DNA from 4 places in the Robertmurraya sp. FSL W8-0741 genome. Region 2 is predicted to be linked to each of the others. Evidence: riboswitches for the same ligand, from Rfam matches in the RefSeq annotation. Region 2 holds a riboswitch; each other region holds the start of a gene.
What was found. Region 2 has a riboswitch for cobalamin ahead of NST02_RS23110 (methyl-accepting chemotaxis protein). Riboswitches for the same ligand answer to the same signal wherever they lie in the genome.
Positions count from the first base shown of each region.

Region 1: another riboswitch for cobalamin. It lies ahead of NST02_RS17590 (ribonucleoside-diphosphate reductase subunit alpha); the one in region 2 lies ahead of NST02_RS23110 (methyl-accepting chemotaxis protein).
Region 3: another riboswitch for cobalamin. It lies ahead of NST02_RS16885 (energy-coupling factor ABC transporter permease); the one in region 2 lies ahead of NST02_RS23110 (methyl-accepting chemotaxis protein).
Region 4: another riboswitch for cobalamin. It lies ahead of NST02_RS00255 (ABC transporter substrate-binding protein); the one in region 2 lies ahead of NST02_RS23110 (methyl-accepting chemotaxis protein).

Region 1 is NZ_JBBOQG010000001.1:3,636,329-3,639,442, reverse strand. It holds gene NST02_RS17590 (ribonucleoside-diphosphate reductase subunit alpha) at 1-1,694, opposite strand, end outside; cobalamin riboswitch at 1,855-2,033, opposite strand; gene NST02_RS17585 (YajQ family cyclic di-GMP-binding protein) at 2,121-2,612, opposite strand; gene NST02_RS17580 (CvfB family protein) at 2,740-3,114, shown strand, end outside.
Region 2 is NZ_JBBOQG010000001.1:4,743,688-4,746,801, reverse strand. It holds gene NST02_RS23120 (3D domain-containing protein) at 1-1,094, shown strand, start outside; adenosylcobalamin (AdoCbl) riboswitch at 1,291-1,441, shown strand; gene NST02_RS23115 (hypothetical protein) at 1,552-1,779, opposite strand; gene NST02_RS23110 (methyl-accepting chemotaxis protein) at 1,920-3,114, shown strand, end outside.
Region 3 is NZ_JBBOQG010000001.1:3,490,195-3,493,308, reverse strand. It holds partial or broken gene NST02_RS16900 (N-acetylmuramoyl-L-alanine amidase) at 1-338, shown strand, start outside; gene NST02_RS16895 (peptidoglycan-binding domain-containing protein) at 387-782, shown strand; gene NST02_RS16890 (hypothetical protein) at 994-1,182, opposite strand; cobalamin riboswitch at 1,223-1,415, shown strand; gene NST02_RS16885 (energy-coupling factor ABC transporter permease) at 1,768-2,529, shown strand; gene NST02_RS16880 (energy-coupling factor ABC transporter substrate-binding protein) at 2,529-2,837, shown strand; gene cbiQ (cobalt ECF transporter T component CbiQ) at 2,824-3,114, shown strand, end outside.
Region 4 is NZ_JBBOQG010000001.1:40,069-43,182, forward strand. It holds gene NST02_RS00250 (FecCD family ABC transporter permease) at 1-238, opposite strand, end outside; gene NST02_RS00255 (ABC transporter substrate-binding protein) at 263-1,240, opposite strand; cobalamin riboswitch at 1,386-1,567, opposite strand; gene sfsA (DNA/RNA nuclease SfsA) at 1,728-2,459, opposite strand; gene NST02_RS00265 (hypothetical protein) at 2,473-3,114, opposite strand, start outside.

The DNA.
Region 1 (3,114 bases), 1.1 Mb from region 2:
TAATGAACAGCTTGAACTGATTCCCACTCGATTCCTTTTAAGGCAAGGAGATGATGCCAGCCAAATGTTCCAAGTCCGACAGCGCGATATTTCTCGTTCGTTGCTTTAGCTTGATGGACAGAAATATCATTTATATCAATCACGTTGTCTAGCATTCTCATTTGAATGGCAATTAATCGTTCTAAAACATTCGCTCTGATCGCGTTTGGTAAATGGATGGATGAGAGGTTGCAAACGACAAAGTCCCCGGGCTTTCTAATTATCACGATATTTCCATCTGCATCTGTAAATTCGCTTTGAATCGTAGTTGCTGACATGTTCTGACTAATCTCCGTGCACAGATTGCTGCAAAATATCGCTGTACGACCGCGTCCAAGCACATGCTTATTCGGGTTTTGCCGATTAACTTCATCGCGATAAAACATGTAAGGCGTTCCTGTTTCCAGCTGAGCAACCATGATACGAACCATAATATCCATTGCCCGGTATGATTTTCGGGGAAGAAGTGGATGGTTGACAGCCTCCTCATATTTTTGTGTGAAAAACTTTTCATCTGTTTCGTCGTAAAAATCCTCTAAACCAAGTGGATTTCCGTTTTCATCTTTCCAGCCCATTATTTGTTTTACTTGATGAGGACAGAAGGTATGCCATTCCCCGATACTTTTTCCATTTTCATCGACCTCTTCGATCTTTTTCATAAAAAGGTCAGGAATGGATACGCCTGTAAAAATATCGTGCGCTTTTCTTCGCTCGTCGCCATTATTCGTTTTTAAATCTAAAAAGCCATTCATAATATCTTTATGAAAAATATCTAAATAAATGGCGACAGCACCTTGCCGTTGACCAAGCTGATCGACGCTTACAGCAGTGTCATTAATTAAGCGAATCCAAGGGACAACCCCTGAAGAATTTCCTTTAAACTTTTTAATATCCGAGCCTAGCGCCCTTACTTTTCCATAGTAAATTCCGATGCCGCCTCCATCCTTACTCAATCGCGCAATATCCCAGTTGTTTAAGTAAATGCCGTCTAATGAGTCGTCCACTGTGTCAATAAAACAGGAGGATAGCTGACCATAGCTCTTACCGGCATTTGCTAGAGTCGGTGTAGCAACGGTCATATACAAGTTGCTTAAGGCCCAATACGCTTCTTTCACATACGACAATCGCTTTTGCCTTGCTTCATCTTTCATTAAGGTCATGGCGATGATCATGAACCGTTCCTGTGGAAGTTCATATACATTTTGATGATAGTCCTTTGCTAAATAACGATCGGCTAAAAGAAATAATCCCATATATGTAAAAAGGGTATCTTTATTTGGGTCAATTTCTTGGCCCAATTGTTCAATTTCCTCCTTGCTGTAGGCTTGAAGAAGATCGTTTGAGTAAATCCCGATGTCGCTTAAGTATTGAATGAGGTGAAAGAAATCGCCATATTTTTGCCTTGGTTCATACTTGCGAGAGGTTGCCGCTTTTTCGTAAAGCTCAAGCAGGAGCATATGTGCAGCAAGAAAAGTCCAGTTTGGTTCGATCATATCGACGTGATTTAATGCATATTGGAGAACCGTTTGCTTGGAAGTACGTTCATCTGTTGTAAGCAGTTGTTGCTCTATTTCCGTAACATTTAAGTTATATTTTTTTGCCGTGTTCTTCAGGGCTTCAAGAACCCTTTCATTTTTGGTTGCGAGTGTACTCATTGTTCAAAATCTCTCCCTTAATTTTTCGGAAGAGAGAAAGGTAACTAAAAAACCCACCTTCAAAAATGAAGATGGGTTAAAACGCTGATATTTAGTAGAAAAGGAACAAGCCTTTTTTGCTTAAACACCTTCGTTTTACCTTCCCAACTCCCGAAGAAGATAATGACGTATAAAAAAGGCAGGTCTCCTGACTTGTGCTTCATCCTACTTTAGGGCCTTCCCATCGAGATGATAGTGGCGTTCCCTATTTCGTCACACTTACAGTTGCGGGTACAGTTCTGGATTCTCACCAGATTCCCTATTAAGTCTATTACAGACACCTAATTTATCGGTTGTATACTATATATTGTGGTATATGGTTGTTACCCTTACTATATATGTAAGTTTGTTTTATTATAAGTGATCTATTTTAAAATGACAACCGTTTTAGCGATAATTTACGAATTGAACATCGATTGATAAATCGGCTTCTTTTATTGCGGCAATTATTGCCTGCAAGTCGTCGCGGCTTTTCGCTGTAACTCGGACTTGATCATCCTGCACCTGGCTTTTAACCTTTAAACCGCTATTTTTGATTAAAGTATTAATTTTTTTGGCGTTTTCTTTATCGATTCCTTGCACAAGCTTTGCCCGTTGTCTTACAGTTCCTCCAGAAGCACCTTCAATTTTGCCATAATCAAGATTCTTAATGGGAATGCCTCTTTTAATCATTTTACTGAGGAGAACATCCTTTAATTGTTCGAGCTTGTATTCATCATCTGATACAAGGACAAGTTCTTCATTATCAAGGGTTACTTTACTCTTACTTCCTTTAAAATCATAACGTGTGGAGATTTCTTTCATCGTTATATTAATTGCGTTCGTCACTTCGGAAAAATCTACTTTTGATACAATATCAAATGAGCTATCTTTTGCCATAATGAGCCCTCCTTTAAATACATGTATAATTTCCCTTCTAGGCACCATTATAGTAAAATATAGCAGTTCAAACAACTTTCGGAAAGACTACTTTCGCATGAAGTGTAAAATAGAGGAGTGTGTGACAATGGCTTTAAATGATTATGTAGGGCAGGTATTAACTTTAACTGTTGCAAGGTATGCCCAGTTTGGCTACTTTTTAACGGACGGAGAAGAAGATATTCTGATGCATGAAAATGATACGGAGCTTGAATTAAAAGAGGGCGATGAAGTAGAGGTTTTCTTGTATGCTGATTCCCATGGGCGAGCCTCAGCAACATCAACGATTCCGAAAATCAAAGTGGGCGAGTATGGCTGGGCAAAGGTTAGTGATACAAAGCCGGGACTCGGTGTATTTTTAGATATTGGCATCAATAAGGATATGCTTTTAGGGGAAGAGGATTTACCAACGAAGAAGTCCGTTTGGCCAGCGGTCGGAGATTTGCTTTATATCACATTGCGG
Region 2 (3,114 bases):
TAACAAGTGTAGTTTTATTTTCAACAAGTATTGTGGCAAATGCAGAAACAAGTCAAGGAATGATCACTTCTAGTCAAAACAAACTTCAGCAAAATGCTGAAAAGATAAATGAAAAAAAAGTTGAAAAGCAGGAAATAGCGGCTGAACTGCAAAATGTTCAAAAAGAGTTGAAAGCCATCGAGACGGAAATCGTAAAGACGACTGAAACGATCAATGCTCTTGAAGAAAAAATAAATAAAACGAAACAAATAATTGAAGATAAAAAAGAAGAAATCATTGTGCTTCAGGATAAGGTACATACCCGTAAAGAAGTAATGGAAGATCGGCTGGTTTCTTTGCAGCATAATGATCAGGTGAATGCGATTGTAGCCATTCTACTCAATGCTGAGAGTATTACTGATTTATTTGAACGGGTGTCAGCAGTTACGACGATCCTGGGAGCGGATAAAGATTTGCTAGAACAACAGAGAGCGGATCTTGCAAAGATTGAAGAAGAAAAAATAGCGATTGATCAACAAGAAGAAAACTTGGAAAAACAATATACCGAATTAGCTGCTAATCAAGCAACCTTGGATAACAGTTTGCAGAAAAGACAACAAGAATTGGCTGCTGTTCAAGCAAAATATGATGCGGTGAATAATGAGATCCATCTCGCGGAAAAAGAGAAGGAACTTTTTCAAAAACAATTAACTCAAGCTCAAAACAAGTTAAAACAAGAACGTCAAAATGCAGTTAAGACAGCTAATGTCGTTAATCAAAATAAAACACAGGCTAAAAGTAGGGCATCAAAGGAAAATAGCACCGTTAAAAATACCATGTATGTCACCGCTACTGCCTATAGTCATGAAAGTTCAAAAACAGGATTAACGTATATGGGTTATAATATTAGAAAAAATCCAAATATGAAATTGATCGCTGTAGACCCTTCTGTTATTCCACTCGGTTCCAAAGTATGGGTGGAAGGCTATGGTGAAGCGATCGCAGGTGATACGGGAGGTGCTATTAAGGGTCATAAAATTGACGTATTAATGCCAAACGATGCTCAAGCAATAAGATGGGGACGAAAAGTAGTTAAAATTTCTATATTAAATTAGTAACGACGAGGGCGCTTTAAGAAAAAGCGCCCTCGTCGTTTAGTTTATATGACTGTTTGATTAACTGTTCATTTTTCAACCAGGAGCGGCAATGATGTATGGGTGTAAATGGAGGAGGAAAAAACTTATGAATGATTTGCGAAAAACGGATCATTATAGATGAATTTTATGGATGAATTTGTTAGTATAAAAATATAAACAAAAATATAACGGTTTCAGGTAAAGGAAGTTGGTGAAAGTCCAACACGGTCCCGCCACTGTGAAAGGTTTAGCCTTAAGTCAGGTCATTTATCTGAAGATCGTGTAGAAAAAACAAAATGATCTCGAGGTAGGATCTTTTTGTTAACGGCGTAGTGAAAAGAACCTCACTATGCCTTTTTGTTTAAAATCACAATGTTGTGGTTTGTATGAAGTGAAGATGCTTCCAGCTGTCAAATTATTGACAGAAAAAGGGCCCTTATTGTAAAGTTGAGTTAGGCACAATGGCGTGTAAACAAAGCAAAGAAGCTTTATGGAAAGAAATTCTTTCTATTAAAGCTTCTTTTTTTTTATTTTCACGCAATTGCAAATTATCATTTACCTTTAGTTGCAGACTAAAAGGCATAGGTCTATTTGCCTGTTTAATAGATGGTAAATTTAGACCGAAATAGTGCATAGGGGGCCAAACTATTAAACCGTCTATCACAATTGGAGAACTCAAAGTTCAGCCGAAAAGAAGGTGGTAATATAAGGGGATTGGCAAACCTAATGAAAACTCCATGATTTAAGTTAGAAAGAAACATCGATTAAAGAAGATGAAATGACTTTTAGAAAGTGGGGAAAATAGTGAAATTCAAAAGTGTGAAAATGCGTACTCTATCATTAATTCTGCCGTTATTATTACTCATATTAGGGGCAATAATTGTTTTTTCTTATATCAGTTCAAAAAATATACTGGAGCAGCAAATTGAAGAGCGCATGAATAATCAACTGGAGAGTATTACAGAGACAATTGGCAAAAGCTTGGTAGCACATAGTAAAATACCAGAGTTAATCGCGAGACAAGTTGAAATATCCCCAAAGGATTACTCTTTAAGCACCTATGAAGAAATGTTATTAAATGCTATTCCGTCAAATGATTCAACGTTCGGTGGTGGAATATTCTTTGAGCCGTTCAAATATAAAAATGACGTTGAGTATTTCTCAGCATTTGCTTATTGGGACGAGGGTTCTATAAAAACAACTCAGGAGTACAGTGATTCAGCGTTCAATTATACGGCGCAGGATTGGTACACGATTGTCAAGGAGACTGATCAAAGTGTTGTATTTACAAGTCCCTATTTGGATACGAATGTTGATGTATCAATGGTTACAGCAAGTGCTCCATTTTATGATGATCAGGATAACTTCATGGGAGTCGCAACAGGCGACATTGATTTAAGTGAAATCCAAAAAATGATTCGTGATACGAAAGTAGAGGAAACCGGTTACTCCTTTTTAATAGATAAGAATGGGACATATATAGCAGATCTTGAAGCTGAAAAGGCAATGCAAGTAAACATACAAGACGATCCGAACACAGCGCTTGCAAAATTAGGAAATCAAATAGTTGAGAACGACGATGGAATTCTCCATTTTCAAGATCAGACAGGAGATTATTCACTGTTTTTTAAAAAAGAACCGCTTACAGATTGGACAATCGGCCTTGTCGTTCCAGATAAAGAATTATACGCTTCTTTGACATCATTATTTAGAAATCTAATGATTGTAAGTTTAATAGGAGTAGCGTTCGTAGTTGTCATTATTCTGTTTTATAGTAGATGGATCGTAAAAAATATAAACGATGTAAACGGAATGGCCGAAAAAATTGCAGATGGAGATTTGAGTTATACATTAACGACGAATAGTCAGGATGAGTTTGGTCAAATGGCAGCGCATTTAAATCGAATGAAAGATAATTTGGCAGAAATTATTCAAAAAGTTAGTTTACAGTCCCAGCAGGTTGCTGCTACTTCTGAACAGTTATCCGCCAGCGCTGAGG
Region 3 (3,114 bases), 1.3 Mb from region 2:
CGTGGGGAGCCAATTACTTCTTGTCCATTCATATTAACAGTGGAGGAGGCACAGGCTTTGAGACGTTTATTTATAACAGCCCGAGCAGTGCCACACTATCTTATCAAAATGTGATTCATCCGGCAATCTTAAGTCAACTAGGATTACGCGACAGGGGAAAAAAACGAGCTAATTTTGCGGTTTTAAGAGAAACGAATATGCCGGCAATCTTAACGGAAAATGGATTTATTGATCATGCGGATGATGCAAATAAATTAAAAACAACTGCTTTCTTGAATAAGGTTGCCACGGGGCATGTGGCCGGATTGGTTAAAGCGTTTGCGCTCAAACAAAAGAGCGGGACGCAGCCTGTTTCAACACCAAAACCTGTAACAAGACCATCAGGGATTGTCAGCAAACCAGTCTCCGTTTTTCAGCAGTGGTTAAATGAAAAATATAAAACTAGTTTAGTTGTTGATGGAATCTATGGGGAAAAGACAAAGACCGCAGCTATTAAGGCGCTGCAAACGGAACTTAATAAACAATACAACGCTCGTTTAGTTGTTGATGGAGTTTGGGGTTCAAAAACAAAAGCTGCTATTCGTTCAGTTGGTAAAGGCGCAAGAGGAAACATCGTTTTTATCATTCAAGGGTTGCTCTATTGCTTAGGTTATAGCCCACAAGGATTTGATGGGGTTTTTGGCGATAACACTGGGTTCGCTGTAAAGGCTTTTCAAAAGGATCGGAAGTTATCGCAAGATGGAATTGTTGGAAAGAACACGTTTGAAAAACTGCTCTCATAAAGGTCAGAGACCTCCCTGATTCATGGGAGGTTTTTACTCATTTATTTAGGCTTTATTAGATAATAAAGTAGATAAAACGACTTTTGGTTCATTTTGTGTGAAACCTTAGTTTTACACGTCTTTCAGTTTTGCTGAAAGGTTCTCTCTGATTTTATGAAATCAAAGAGAACATTAGCCAGAAATCAACACCGACATTTAACAAACCCTTGTATTAAGTTAGAAATAACTGCAAACTATCTTTCATAGTGGGATTTAATAAATGGGAAACCGAAAGGGCGCGTTTTTCATGTCTTTTTAGTCCATGAGAATTTTCGTGAGAGCGATTGTCAAAAAGGAGAAATAATATTTTATTGGTTTTATTTATTCTTGATTTTTTGTCACAAATTATGGCTGATTGCACCTAGACAACCCCCTGATAGAATTTTATACTGAATGTAATTTAATAGTTTCCATTGATAGGTATTGGATACATCGTTATCCAATTTAAGAGGGAAGTTCGGTGAAAATCCGTCACGGTACCCGCCACTGTAATTCGAAGCGACCTGCTTTAATGCCACTTTCTTAACGGAGAAGGGAAGGCGCAGGAAGTGTTGAAGATAAGTCAGGAGACCTGCCTAATCAATGAACACAACGAAACCTACGGGATAATAGGGAGGTGTTTGCAAGAATACGGTAGTTTCATATGTTTGCAAGTTTATTGGAAACATATACAAATATATTCTGGGCATTCGAACCTATGGTTTGAATGCCTTTTTTGCATCAGGAAATATACAACCTAATCGCTGAGGGTCTTGCTAGTAATCCGTGTATCTGCGGTCCAAGAGCAGCAAACGATAAGTAAAATTAACATTTTTAGTCGTTTGAATGGCGATCAGCATGAAGGAAAGCTTCGCTGACTAATCTTCGCAGGAATCATTCGAATTGAAATGGTTTTGAAGATGTGTCCTTGCACTTTTGTTCTGCCATTTGAAAAGGAGGATCTATGATGAAGAAACAATCTATTTTTGTGCCAGCAGCAGTCATTTTATTTTTTGTAAGTTATTTTTGGTTCAATTCTTCTCGTCCGGCTTATGCCATGCATATTATGGAAGGTTTCCTTCCGGTGGGGTGGGCTGTTTTTTGGTGGATTGTTACCATTCCGTTTCTCATTTTTGGAATGAGATCAATTCAGAAAATCGTAAAAGAGAATCCTGAAGTGAAAATGATGTTAGGCTTAGCAGGTGCTTTTGCCTTTGTCTTATCTGCTTTAAAAATTCCTTCAGTAACCGGTAGTAGTTCTCATCCAACCGGGGTGGGGTTAGGAACCATCCTTTTCGGCCCATTAGTAATGAGTGTGCTTGGAACGATTGTGCTACTCTTTCAGGCGTTATTGCTTGCACACGGCGGCCTAACGACATTAGGAGCCAATGCCTTTTCAATGGCTGTTGTGGGTCCGCTTATTGCCTTTGCGATCTATAAGCTGGGTACAAAATGGAAATGGTCTTTTTCTATTATCGTCTTTTTGGCAGCAATGTTTGCTGATTTGGGAACCTACGTTATTACCTCTTTGCAGCTAGCTCTAGCTTTTCCGAGTGAGATTGGAGGAATAGCTGCTTCTTTCAGCAAGTTTGCGAGTATTTTTGCTCTTACGCAAATTCCGCTTGCAATTAGTGAAGGATTATTAACTGTCATTGTGATGAACTTGATTAGAAAATATAATACTGATGAATTAAAGCTGTTGAATGTTTTGCATAAGGAGGCTCGATGATGATGAAGAATGCGTTCCTTTTTCTAATTGTCGTTCTGTTAGCGATTATTCCTCTTTATATCGTCAATGATTCTGAGTTTGCGGGAGCCGATGGAGAAGCTGAGGAACAAATCGTTGAGATTGCTCCTGACTATGAGCCATGGTTTGACTCAATTTGGGAGCCGCCTGGCGGGGAAACGGAAAGTTTGCTATTTGCCTTGCAAGCGGTTATCGGTGCATTAATTATTGGCTATATATTCGGCTACTCAAAAGCAAGAAAGAGTTTCTCATATAAGGAGAATGTGAATAAAAAAGATGTTGCCAATTGACCAAATGGCGTATTGCAATGCATTTAGAAATGTTCATCCATTAGAGAAAGGAATCTTTGCTGCTTCCCTTCTCTTCTTCTCTTTATTATTAAAAAACGCTGCTAGTGCCATTTTCATCTTTGTGTTCATGAGTATTGTTATTGTTAAAGGGGCAAAGATTCCACTGTTGTATTATATAAAATTACTGCTATTGCCCTCTTTCTTTTTATGTACAAGCGTTTTATTCATTCTTTTCTCCGTGGCACCAGTGAGCACGGAAATATTAAACATTCTTTTT
Region 4 (3,114 bases), 4.7 Mb from region 2:
CCGCCCCCACAAGTCCTGCCAAAATAACTCTTGGTAAACGAATACTTAATACGATATTCGTTTGCATCGGATCAATATGATCAATAGAAATAAAACGGAAAATTTCAGCACCGATGATCTGTACGATATTTCCAATCGGAACAGAAACTGTCCCGATTGAAATACCTAATAATATGGCAATAAGCAAGAAAGCGAGCGCAATTATATAAGCAAAAGCTCTTTGACCCATTCTTTTCATGGTTTTCTCTCCAAACTAAGCAGATCACTCAAATACTTCTGGGTAAATCGCTTTTGCCAGCTCCTCAAGGCCTTCTGCAAGCCTTGGACCAGAACGAGTTACAAGATCTGAATGCACATCATACACCTGCTTATTTTTCACCGCAGCTACATCCTGCCAACCCTCTCTTGAAAGCAATAAGTCAACGGCATTTTCTGTATAATATCCATAAGTTGTAATGATAACGTCCGGATTGCGTTCAATGACAGCTTCTTCGTCCAAATTCACCCAGCCTTCTAAATCCCCAGCACCGTTCTCAGCATGAATAAGGGTGAGCATCTCATCCATAAAAGTATTCTTACCGACAACAAAAATGTCTGGAGCAGGGCTAACTTCAACAATAACTGATTTTGGTTCGGAGATCTCAGCAGCTTTTTCCTCTATTTCTGCAATCTTCGTTTTCATGTTATTGACAATCTCTTCCGCTTTCTCTTGTTCACCTGTAGCAGTTCCAATCATTTCAATCGACTCATATATTTCATTAATCGTCGCTGCATCATTTACAACAAGCACTGTAATGCCTGCATCTCGTAATTGCTGCAAACCTTCCGTCGAATTATGAGCATTTGATGCGTGGGCCAAGACTAAATTCGGGGCAAGAGAAATAATCTTCTCAACATTCATTTCCATACCGCCGATTATTTCCTTTTCAAATACTTCTTCAGGAAAATTATCATGCTCAGAAACCCCGACAATTTCGTTTCCAAGACCAAGAGCAAAGGCAATTTCCGTATTGCTTGGAATTAACGATACGATTTTTTCCGGCTTCGACTCAATTACAACCTCTTCACCAATCGCATCGGTAATCGTTACAGGAAACGCTTCTTCATTGGCGTTTTCCGTACTTCCCTCAGTTTCCTCGACCGCATTGTTTTCTTCGGCGGGTTTTTCGGACTGTCCGCAACCTGCTAAAATTCCTATTGATAACATGAGTAGCAATAAAATTGAGTACCATTTCTTCATCTGTTTTTCCTCCAAAATTAAGTAGTCTGTTGTGCGTGCCAATGGATCGCATAAAAAAACATCTCCATTATAAAGAAATGGAGATGTTGGATTTGCAGCATTGGTGACAAATAGCTTCCAAACACCTCCCTATCCTCGTAGGTTTATGGTGCAGTCGAAATAGGCAGGTCTCCTGGCTCATGGTCATAGCAAGTCTGCTCCTTCCCATACCGATGTACAGTGGTATTTGCAGCATGCTCCCATTAACAGTGGCGGGACCGCGTTGGATTTTCACCAACTTCCCTTTTAAGTCTAAGAGAAAAATGCACTTTTCACATCTGGAGTCAAAATTGACATCTGAGTAAGCTTTATTTCCCTTAAAGACACCTATTACTGTAAACGAGGTATTTTCAATCTTGTTCTATGAAAATACACTCAGAGAGTATGAAATTTTCCGTTGCTTAAATTATACACTATTTTGCTTCAAGAAAAGTTAACAAATTGCGAACTATTCCAACTTAACCGGAATAGCACTCCCTAATCCAATCCCAGTAACAGTAATGTGACAGCAGCGTGCATAAAGCTTCACTCCAGCAGACTTCGCTTCGTTCAAAGCTTGAGCAAATTTAGGATCGATATGTTTCGCAGCAGTCACATAAGAAAGATCGTCGCGCTGAACGATAAAGAGGATTGCCGTTTCATAATATTTAGAAAGCTGTGCAAGCTCGCGCACATGCTTCGTCCCTCTTGCAGTGACGGCATCTGGAAACATTCCTTTCTCCCCTTCTGCTAATGTTACACTTTTAACCTCTAAAAGAAGCTCTTGTCCTTCTTTATTTTCTAGCAAGAAATCCCAGCGAGAATTACCCAGCTTATACTCCGATTTTTTATAAAACCAGCCGGCAAACTCATTTAATACTCCCGCTTTAAGCGCATTCTCAACAAGCTTGTTCGGGAGAGCGGTATGAATGGAAACAAAACTTGTATTCGTTTCATTTTCACATAGCATAGCTGTCCACTTCGTTTTTCTCGCGGGGTTATCATGATCCATAAGCCACACCGTTTTCCCCGGCAGCAAAAGTTCCTTTAACCTTCCAGGGTCAGCCAAGTGAACCACGGCCAGTTCGCCTTTTTCAGGCAATTGACAGTGGAGAATAAACCGATTCGCTCTTTCAATAAACGTTGCTTTTGTCAGCGCTCTAGGGAATGGCAGCCATAACCTCTCTTTTTCCTCATTCATTCCTCAGCGCCTCCTAGCTTGCGTACATTTTCCACTCACGTGTTTTTTTATCAAATACAAGCTTTGCATCCGGCTTTCCTTTTGCCATTTTCTCGTACTCCTCGTACATATCATCCATGTTATCAAAATCACCGAGCACCCAGATAGGAATCTCTATCACCGTTCTTGTTTGTACATTATCGTGAATAGAGATCAGAATCCCTTCTTTCATCATAATCTTCATATTCAGGATTAACTCCATATGAATCGGGGGAAATGGCCTTTTCTTTTTAATGCCAAGGAGGTTTTTGGCAAGTTTACTATCGGTCATTTTCGCTGCTAACACTTCTCCAAGCATGTGGTAGAAATCTTTCATATTTCGATAATAGACTTTATTCCACCAACCATCATCGTGAGCTAAATAAACAAAGCGATTGCGCAATTGCTGATAAAAAGGAGTTCGCAAAGCATCCTTCATATGACCAAGGAACAGAAGCTCCGCCAATTCCTGACCCGACAATTCGTTCAGTGCATCTTCTTCCTCAAAATCAACCCAACAGAAGTCTCCATACCCGTAGACGTCATCCTTTATAAGCTTCTCCATTTGCTCAAGAGGAACGTATTCTAATAACGTATGTAGATTGAATTCTCCGTCATCAAAATGATGCTTTAAAAG